3 regions of the Shigella sp. FC1967 genome follow, and region 3 is predicted to be linked to each of the others. Evidence: predicted binding sites of a transcription regulator. Region 3 holds the regulator's gene; each other region holds the start of a gene.
The links. The regulator CRP, encoded in region 3, controls carbon source genes, mostly activating them, when cyclic AMP is high. The targets are predictions, from matches to a motif close to ATGTGANNNNNNTCACAT.
Positions count from the first base shown of each region.

Region 1: cdd (cytidine deaminase) is a predicted target of CRP. The motif match lies at 1,880-1,897, and genes of this name have one in related genera.
Region 2: serA (phosphoglycerate dehydrogenase) is a predicted target of CRP. The motif match lies at 1,711-1,728, and genes of this name have one in related genera.

Region 1 is NZ_MIIZ01000621.1:8,319-11,607, forward strand. It holds gene metG (methionine--tRNA ligase) at 1-453, shown strand, start outside; gene BHE89_RS07665 (CidA/LrgA family protein) at 588-1,061, shown strand; gene BHE89_RS07670 (CidB/LrgB family autolysis modulator) at 1,064-1,759, shown strand; gene cdd (cytidine deaminase) at 1,960-2,844, shown strand; gene BHE89_RS07680 (NAD-dependent malic enzyme) at 3,058-3,289, shown strand, end outside.
Region 2 is NZ_MIIZ01000571.1:2,583-5,871, reverse strand. It holds gene BHE89_RS05415 (LysR family transcriptional regulator ArgP) at 1-831, opposite strand, end outside; gene rpiA (ribose-5-phosphate isomerase RpiA) at 992-1,648, shown strand; gene serA (phosphoglycerate dehydrogenase) at 1,921-3,171, shown strand; partial or broken gene BHE89_RS05400 (type I secretion system permease/ATPase) at 3,243-3,289, opposite strand, start outside.
Region 3 is NZ_MIIZ01001054.1:24,982-28,270, forward strand. It holds partial or broken gene argD (bifunctional acetylornithine/succinyldiaminopimelate transaminase) at 1-1,022, shown strand, start outside; gene crp (cAMP-activated global transcriptional regulator CRP) at 1,116-1,748, opposite strand; partial or broken gene BHE89_RS18235 (OsmC family protein) at 2,062-2,470, shown strand; gene BHE89_RS18240 (phosphoribulokinase) at 2,561-3,289, opposite strand, start outside.

The sequences.
Region 1 (3,289 bases), on a different contig from region 3:
AAATTCAAAGCGTTGTTTAATCGCATTGAAATGGATAAAGCCAACGCGATGGTTGAAGCATCAAAAAGCACCATTGCACCGGTAAAAGAAATCACGGGTCCATTAGCAGATTCACCGATTCAAGAAACCATTAAGTTTGACGATTTTGCTAAAATTGATATGCGTATCGCTGAAATTAAACAAGCTGATTTTGTTGAAGGCTCAGACAAACTGCTGAAATTAATTTTGGATTTAGGTGGCGAAACTCGCCAAGTATTCTCAGGTATTCGTAGTGCATACCCAGATCCTAAAGTGTTAGAAGGTCGCTTAACGGTGATGGTGGCAAACTTAGCACCCCGTAAAATGCGTTTTGGTATTTCAGAAGGCATGGTAATGGCCGCTGGCCCTGGTGATAAAGATATCTTCTTACTCAGCCCAGATTCTGGTGCAAAACCGGGTCAACAAGTGAAATAACAACCAAGATTCATTTACCAAGCAAATGAATGGCGGGGTTCTATTAGAGCCCCGCTCTTTTTTTATTGTGATCCATAGCACACTTTCAAAATCGGTGTATGATAATTCTGTTAGTTGATTTGGGACACTTAATTATGAAATCTAAACGGGCACGATTGCAGATTACACTTTGGCATTATCTACGATCTTTTTTAGTACTTTATCTTTGTCTCTTTGCGGGTAATCTTATTTCAGCCCTTCTACCCTTCGCGGTTCCAGGCAGTATTGTTGGCTTACTGATCCTTTTTGGTCTACTTGCTTTCCAGCTTATCCCTTTACGTTGGGTTAAACCCGGCGCCAATATCCTCTTAAAAAATATGTCATTACTCTTTATCCCTATCGGTGTTGGTGTAATGAACTATTATGATTTATTAAGTCAGCAACTTTTTCCTATCGTTTTAGCCTGCGTCGTGAGTACCTTTGGTGTTATGGCACTCGTTGCATATTGCTCACACTACGTTCATCGTGAGCGCATTATCGTAGGTTCAAAACCAGACCAAGTTGAAGATATTGTTGAAACAAAAGAGAAAGACGACGATAAAGCGTTAAGTGAGAAGAAAAAATGTTAGCCATATTGATGAATATTTGGTGGTCACTACCTTTAAGTATTTTTATTTTTTACTTAGCCCGAAAGCTTGCAACCCGATTTAAATTGCCTATTTTAAATCCGCTTTTAATTGCTATTGTGGTGATTATTCCTATTTTATTAATAACTAAAATACCTTATGAGAATTATTTTGCAGGTAGTCGTATTTTAAATGACTTACTACAACCTGCTGTTGTTGCTTTAGCTATACCGCTTTATCAGCAATTACACCAAATTCGCGCACAGTGGAAATCATTAATTAGTATTTGCTTTATAGGTAGTATTGCGGCGATGGTCAGTGGAACAGCTATTGCATTCTGGGCTGGTGCAACACCTGAAATTGCCGCATCAATCTTACCCAAATCAGTGACAACACCGATTGCAATGGCCGTCGCAGATTCTATTGGTGGTATTCCTGCCATCAGTGCAGCATGTGTTATTGCCGTGGGTATTTTAGGGGCTATTTTTGGTCATTCGTTATTTAAGATATTACGAATTCCTACTCATGCTTCTCGTGGTTTAGCTATGGGTACGGTTTCTCACGCAGTAGGAACCGCAAGAGCGGCAGAAGTCGATTATATTGAAGGTGCGTATAGTTCATTGGCATTAATGACATGCGGGATTATTACTTCCCTTACCGCACCATTTATCTTTCCTATTATTTTGCACCTTTATAGTTAATCTATTTCTTACTCTCTCATTCTTAAATCCCCGATTTTATTAAATTTATTTCGGGGATTTTACTATAAATTTGAGATACATCTCCCAATTAATGAATTTGTTGCAATTGTTTCATTGAAAATATGATTTTCATCACATATAAGAATGAGTAAAAATGCCTAGAATCTTATAATACAGAAAGATTAATGGGAGACTCATGTATGCATACGCGTTTTCAGGCAGTTTGGTCAGATTTATCCCCTCAGTTACAACAAGCACTTGTTCCTTATCTTGAGCAGGATGAATTTCCAGCAATGTTCACGGCAGAACAAGTCAATGCCATAAAAACACAGTTACAATGTAATGATGATGCCTTAGCCCTCGCACTTTTACCCGTCGCGGCTGCTTGTGCAGTGACACCGATATCTCATTTTAATGTTGGTGCTATTGCTCGTGGTGAAAGTGGTAATCTCTACTTTGGTGCCAACATGGAATTTTCAGGTGCCCCACTACAACAAACTGTTCACGCTGAACAAAGCGCTGTAACTCATGCGTGGTTACAAGGTGAATCTCGCTTGATCTCCGTTACCGTTAACTATACACCTTGTGGTCATTGTCGCCAGTTTATGAACGAATTGAACAGCGGCACCCACATTCAAATTCAGTTACCGGGTAGAAAAATGGCAACATTGGGTGATTATTTACCTGATAGCTTTGGTCCGAAAGATCTCAACATCACATCACTATTGATGGATAATGTTAATCACGGTTATAAAATTGATAACCCAAGTGAATTAGCACAACAGGCACTACAAGCAACTAACCGTAGCCATGCTCCTTATAGTGGTTCGCACAGTGGTATTGCTGTTCAAATGAAAAATGGCAAAATTTTCCAAGGTAGTTACGCTGAAAATGCCGCATTTAATCCAAGTTTACCGCCATTACAAGCAGCATTAATTTTATTAAATATGGCAGGTGAGAGTGTGATGGATATTGAATCTGCTGTTTTAATGGAAAAAGCAGAGGCGGTTTTAACACAGTGGGATGCAACACAAGCAACATTAACAGCTTTAGGTTGTCGCCAAATGCAACGCATCACTTTGTAAAAAGTTTTAACTTATTCCTCTAAAAATCGCTCCTAAAAAAGCATCAGCATGTAAATTTTGCTGATGCTTACCAGAAAAAGTTGTAACAACTGTATCTATCTCTCATTTCTAAGCATAAAAATCATAAAAAAATAACATAAGCTGTACATATTTTTATTATTTTGTAGGATCTACAATTGTCATGTGACTAACTGCCTTACAAGAGTATTTTTCATGGAACTGGAACACGAAAGTAAACGCCCTCTCTACATCCCGTATGCAGGTCCAATCCTGCTTGAATTTCCCCTGTTAAATAAAGGTAGTGCTTTCAGCGAAGAAGAACGCAGCACCTTTAACTTACATGGTTTACTGCCTGAAGCTGTTGAAACCATCGAAGAGCAGGTTGAACGCGCTTATCGCCAATATCTTGATTTCAAAAACGATAACGATAAACATATTTACCTAC
Region 2 (3,289 bases), on a different contig from region 3:
TCTACTTTCTGGTGCAAAGCGGTGCCAATAGAGCATACGTCTCTGGCAAAGCCCCGGCGTTAAATCAACCAACTCTCCACTTTTTAGTTCATTAGCAATTTGTAGATGTGGGATCATACAACAGGTTGAACCTTGTTTAGCTAATTGCACAAAGGCTTCAGAGGAGTTCACGATATGGCACGGCACACTACCGGGCGATAAACCGAAATTTTGTTGTAAAAATGCCTGATGCATATCATCAAGATGGTCAAAGGCGACGGCTGGCGCTTTTAATAACGAAGATTTTGTTACACCGTTTGCAAAGTAGCGTTGAGCAAAGTCAGGAGAAGCAACGAATAGATAATCGAGAGCGCCTAATTGATCGACAAGACAACTTGGTAGTGCTTGTGGTTGAATACTGATAGCACCAACAACTTCGCCTCGTCTTAATCGTTCTTGTGTTCGTGTTTCATCTTCAACTTGAATATTAAGTCGAATTGGCAGTTGTGTTAAAACTGGATGCAAAGCAGGTAATAACCACGTTGCCAAACTATCAGCATTTACCGCTAAAGAGAGTAAAAGCGGTGTAGAACCGCTGTTTTCATCACCTAACCATTGTTCTTCAAGTAATTCTACTTGATGCAATAGTGCTAATAATTTTTGTCCTTGCTCAGTAGGTTGAGGGGGAACCGTTCTCACTAATAACGGTTGTCCAAATAAATTTTCTAACTGTTTGATACGCTGAGAAACGGCAGATTGTGTAATACACAATTTTTGCGCGGCTCTTTCAAAACCACGTTCTCGAATGACGGCATCAAGGGCTTGTAATGCTCGATAATCAGGGCGTTTCATTAACAGACTCTCTTCGATTTTATATTCTATTGCTTACTATGCCATATTTTTTGTTGCAATGAGTTAAAATGTTGCTTCTCAGTTTTTGATGTGTCTCGTGCTAGTTTTGAATGCAATATGCTATTCTTAAGCCATTAACGTGATAAATAAGGTTATTTAAATGACTCAGGATGAATTGAAAAAAGCAGTAGGTTGGGCCGCGCTTGAATATGTAAAACCAGGCATGATTGTGGGTGTCGGTACAGGTTCCACGGCTTCTCACTTTATTGATGCTTTAGCAACAATGAAAGGTCAAATTGAAGGCACAGTTTCAAGTTCAGAAGCATCAACGGCAAAACTAAAAAGTTACGGTATTCCCGTTTTTGACTGTAATGAAGTCGATTCTCTAGATATCTATGTTGATGGTGCTGATGAAATTAACCATCAAATGCAGATGATCAAAGGTGGTGGTGCTGCATTGACGCGTGAAAAAATCATTGCAGGCGTAGCAAAAACATTTATCTGTATCGTTGATGAATCTAAACAAGTTGATGTATTAGGTAAATTTCCACTCCCCGTAGAAGTGATCCCAATGGCGCGCTCTTATGTTGCGCGTGAACTCGTTAAGTTAGGTGGCTTACCTGAATACCGTGAAAACGTAGTAACAGATAACGGTAATGTTATTTTAGACGTTCATAATTTAACGATCCTTAATCCTATTGAACTGGAAAACAAAATTAACAGTATTCCGGGTGTTGTAACCGTAGGATTATTTGCTAACCGTGGCGCAAATATTGTTTTAATGGGTACCTCTGAAGGTGTGAAAACCCTTAAGTAGTTCTTTTTAAGATAGGTAGCGATGGCTACCTATTTTTAAAATTATTTTAGAAACTGCAAATTCAGTGATATATATCACACGATAGTTATATGTCTCTCTAAAATCCTGCCATTTTCAAAGTCAAAATCATTTTACTCGGTAGAAAATCACTTTATTTACCGCTTATTCTGTCATCATTGCAATCGGTTGTATTGCCACAAAATCTATTTTTGTTATGTTGATGAGACAGGATTTTGTTTTTCATTAAATGTAATAACGATAGGGCAGGGTAAATGGTCAAAGTATCTTTGGAAAAAGAAAAGATAAAGTTTCTACTCCTTGAAGGAGTGCATCAAAGTGCAGTAGAAAATTTAAGAGCTGCGGGTTATACCAATATTGAATATCACAAAGGCGCATTATCGGATGAAGAATTAAAAGAAGCTATCCGTGATGCACGTTTTGTTGGTCTTCGTTCCCGCACTCACTTAACAGAAGACATTTTTGCGGCGGCTGAAAAATTAGTTGCTGTGGGATGCTTCTGTATTGGTACTAATCAGGTTGATTTAGAGGCCGCTGCTCGCCGCGGTATTCCCGTTTTTAACGCACCTTTCTCAAACACTCGTTCCGTGGCTGAAATGGTGCTCGGTGAATTACTGCTATTACTGCGCCGTATTCCAGAAGCAAGTGCGAAAGCGCATCGTGGGATTTGGGATAAACAAGCCAAAGGCTGTTTTGAAGCCCGTGGTAAAAAATTGGGTATTATTGGTTATGGTCACATTGGTACCCAGTTAGGTATTTTGGCAGAAAGTGTTGGTTTAGATGTCTATTTTTATGATATTGAAAATAAACTACCATTAGGTAATGCAACACAAATTCGCCATCTGTCTGAACTATTGAATATGTGTGACATTGTCAGCTTACATGTGCCAGAAACACCATCAACCAAGAATATGATAGGGCATGAAGAAATTCAGCGCATGAAACCAGGCTCCATTCTTATCAATGCTTCTCGTGGTACTGTGGTTGATATTCCTGCCTTATCACAAGCATTAGACTCAAAACATTTATCTGGTGCTGCGATTGATGTATTCCCATCAGAGCCGGGTGCAAATAACGATCCTAACGATCCGTTTGTATCTGAACTGATTAAATTTGACAATGTGATATTAACACCGCATATCGGTGGCTCTACCCAAGAAGCACAAGAAAACATTGGTTATGAAGTGGCGGGTAAATTAGCGAAATATTCAGATAACGGTTCTACATTATCTGCTGTTAACTTTCCTGAGGTATCATTACCAAGCCATGGTGATGATGTAAACCGTTTACTGCATATTCATGAAAACCGCCCGGGTATGATGAATAGTATCAATAAGGTCTTTACTGAAGAAAACATCAACGTCGCTGCACAGTATTTACGTACATCCGGTAACGTAGGTTATGTTGTCATCGATATTACAACACAAACAAAAGCTCAAGCTGAATTAGTGTTACAAAAAATCAAAGCATTACCGGGAACTATCCGTGCCCGTATGCTTTACTAATTATTGATAAGTTATCCGTAATATATTGAAGGCTCGAAATATCGAGCCTTTCTGTATTTTTTAATCTTTAATTATTGAGTTTGTTGCTGCCATAATTGGTAATAAAGTGCTCTATTTT
Region 3 (3,289 bases):
AAAAGAACAAAGTGAACAACTTTGGCATGTTAGTAATATTTTTACTAATGAACCTGCATTACGTTTAGCACAAAAATTAATCGATAATACATTTGCAGAACGTGTCTTTTTTGCCAATTCAGGCGCAGAAGCGAACGAGGCAGCATTTAAATTGGCTCGCCATTATGCCATTACTCGCCATAGTCCTTATAAAACGAAAATTATTGCTTTTCACCATGCATTCCATGGCAGAACGCTGTTTACAGTCTCTGTGGGTGGGCAACCTAAATATGCAGATGGTTTTGGTCCTAAGCCAGCAGATATCGTGCATGTTCCTTTTAATGACTTGGATGCGGTTAAAGCGGTAATAGACGATCACACTTGCGCTGTCATTTTAGAGCCAATTCAAGGTGAGGGGGGGGGTAACGGCAGCAACACCTGAGTTTATGGAAGGGCTACGTGAGTTGTGCGATAAGCATCAAGCCCTGCTTGTTCTTGATGAAGTACAAACAGGTATGGGGCGTACAGGCAAGCTTTTCGCCTATATGAACTATGATGTGACACCCGATATTATTACAACTGCAAAAGCGCTAGGAAGTGGTTTTCCACTAAGCGCGATGTTAACGACACATGAGATAGCTTCTGCTATGGGCGTAGGGACTCATGGTACAACTTATGGGGGAAATCCATTAGCTTGTGCTGTGGGCAATGCTGCATTTGATTTGATTAATACACCTGAGGTACTTGCGGGGGTAGAAAAGCGCTATCAATGGATTGTAGATGAACTGATGGACATTAATCAAACGTACAATGTCTTTTCGCAAATCCGTGGGCAAGGTTTATTGATTGGTGCGCAATTGGCACCACAATATAAAGGTAAAGCCAAAGAGTTACTGGCTCTTGCTACCAAACATGGTTTAATGATGTTAAACGCAGGAGCCGATGTGATGCGTTTTACGCCATCGTTAATTATTACCCAAGAAGAGCTACAAGAAGGAATGGTGGCATTAAAAGCGGCTATTGCGGAATTTGTAAGAGGGTAGTATTGACTAAAAACCCCATCAACGAGGATGGGGTTTATACAACAAGTATACCAATAGCACTTTTATGGCTATTATTTATTCGAGTGGGGATACTTAGCGAGTCCCGTAAACGACGATAGTTTTACCGTGTGCGGAGATCAAGTTTTGATCTTCCAACATTTTCAGAATACGGCCTACTGTTTCGCGTGAACAACCAACGATTTGACCAATCTCCTGACGTGTAATTTTAATTTGCATGCCATCAGGATGTGTCATTGCGTCAGGCTGTTTTGCTAAGTTTAATAAAGTTTGTGCAATACGACCTGTTACATCAAGGAAAGCAAGGTTGCCTACTTTTTCTGATGTCGTTTGTAATCTATTCGCCATTTGAGCAGACAGGCGCATCAGAATATCAGGGTTAACCTGAATTAATTGGCGGAATTTTTTATAGGAAATTTCTGCTACTTCACAGGCTGTTTTTGCTCTAACCCATGCACTACGTTCTTGATCTTCTTCAAATAATCCAAGTTCACCGATGAAATCCCCCTGATTTAGGTAGGAGAGGATCATTTCTTTTCCTTCTTCATCTTTAATAAGAACAGCCACGGAACCTTTAACAATATAATAAAGTGTTTCCGCTTTCTCACCTTGGTGGATCAGCGTGCTCTTGGATGGATATTTGTGAATATGGCAGTGTGACAAAAACCATTCAAGAGTCGGGTCTGTTTGCGGCTTGCCGAGAACCATTCGCGTTATCCTCTGTACGTTAAATGCAGCCTTTCAAAACGGATAGGTTCCTTTTTGAGACAGCATGCTTAAAAATCCTAGCTTTACCTATTAACTTCCTGAGAAGACGGTAAGTTAATATGGAGTAGATTATAATAAATGAGAAAATAATGCATTGATCTTAACCACTATCATCAAGCAGATATTGTTTTTAACACAATTAGTGCATTAAGTCTCGTTTTACGCAGTCAGCATAATAAACCTATTTGCTAATTGCTAGTTGAATTATGAGAATGTACTCTTTTAGTCTATGTCATCTTTTAGGGGAAAATAAATGGAAGCACGAGTTAAGTGGGTTGAAGATTTATCTTTTGTCGGCGAATCTTCATCTGGCCATCAAATTATGATGGATGGAAATTCGGGTGATAAAGCTCCAAGTCCAATGGAAATGGTATTAATGGCTGCAGGTGGATGTAGTGCTATTGATGTTGTCAGTATTTTACGTAAGGGTCGTCATCAAGTGACTGATTGTGAAGTAAAATTAACATCAGAGCGACGTGAAGAAGCCCCTCGTTTTATTTACTGATATCAATTTGCATTTTATTGTTTCAGGTAAAGAATTAACGGATAAAATTGTAGAACGAGCAGTTCAATTATCCGCAGAAAAATATTGTTCTGTTTCTTTAATGCTAGGAAAAGCAGCTAATATTACACATTCATTTGAAATAAAGAATGCTGACTAATTTTGATATTTTAAAATAAAGTTTAAATTTAAAAAATAATATCCCTTAATAAATGGGATATTATTTTTAGAGAGATAAATTCTATTTTGGTTAACTTATCTTTTCACCATTTAATAATTTTTTGACTAATGGTGCCATAATTAATTCCATCGCTAATCCTAATTTCCCGCCCGGTACAACAATAGTGTTTATTGTTGACATAAATGAGCCATGCAACATTGCAAGTAAATAGGGAAAATCTATATCGGTTAAGCCTCGAAAACGAATAACGATAAAGCTTTCATCAAGAGTCGGGATTGCTTTGGCTGAAAAAGGATTTGAAGTGTCGACCGTTGGAACTCGTTGGAAGTTAATGTGTGTGCGTGAGAATTGAGGAATAATGTAACTAATATAATCATCCATTGAGCGTACAACCGAATCTCTTACCGCCTCTTGTGAGTGTCCTCTTTCTGTGGTGTCTCGTATAAGCTTTTGTATCCACTCTAGGTTTACGATAGGAACAACACCGACTAATAGATCAACATGTTGAGCTACATTATGTTCGTTGGTAACAACGCCGCCGTGTAATCCTTCATAAAAAAGAACATCCGTATTATTGGCTAATGGCTCCCAAGGTGTAAATGTTCCTGGTAATTGGTTGTAGGGTGTTGCTTCATCATAAGAGTGTAAATACTTGCGAGATTGACCTTGTCCTGTATCACTATATTGACTTAAGGTCTTACTCAGTAAGTTAAAATCATTTGCTTCAGGGCCAAAATAGCTGATATGTCTACCTTGTTCTCTCGCTTTTCTTATCGCCATATCCATTTCAGGGCGAGT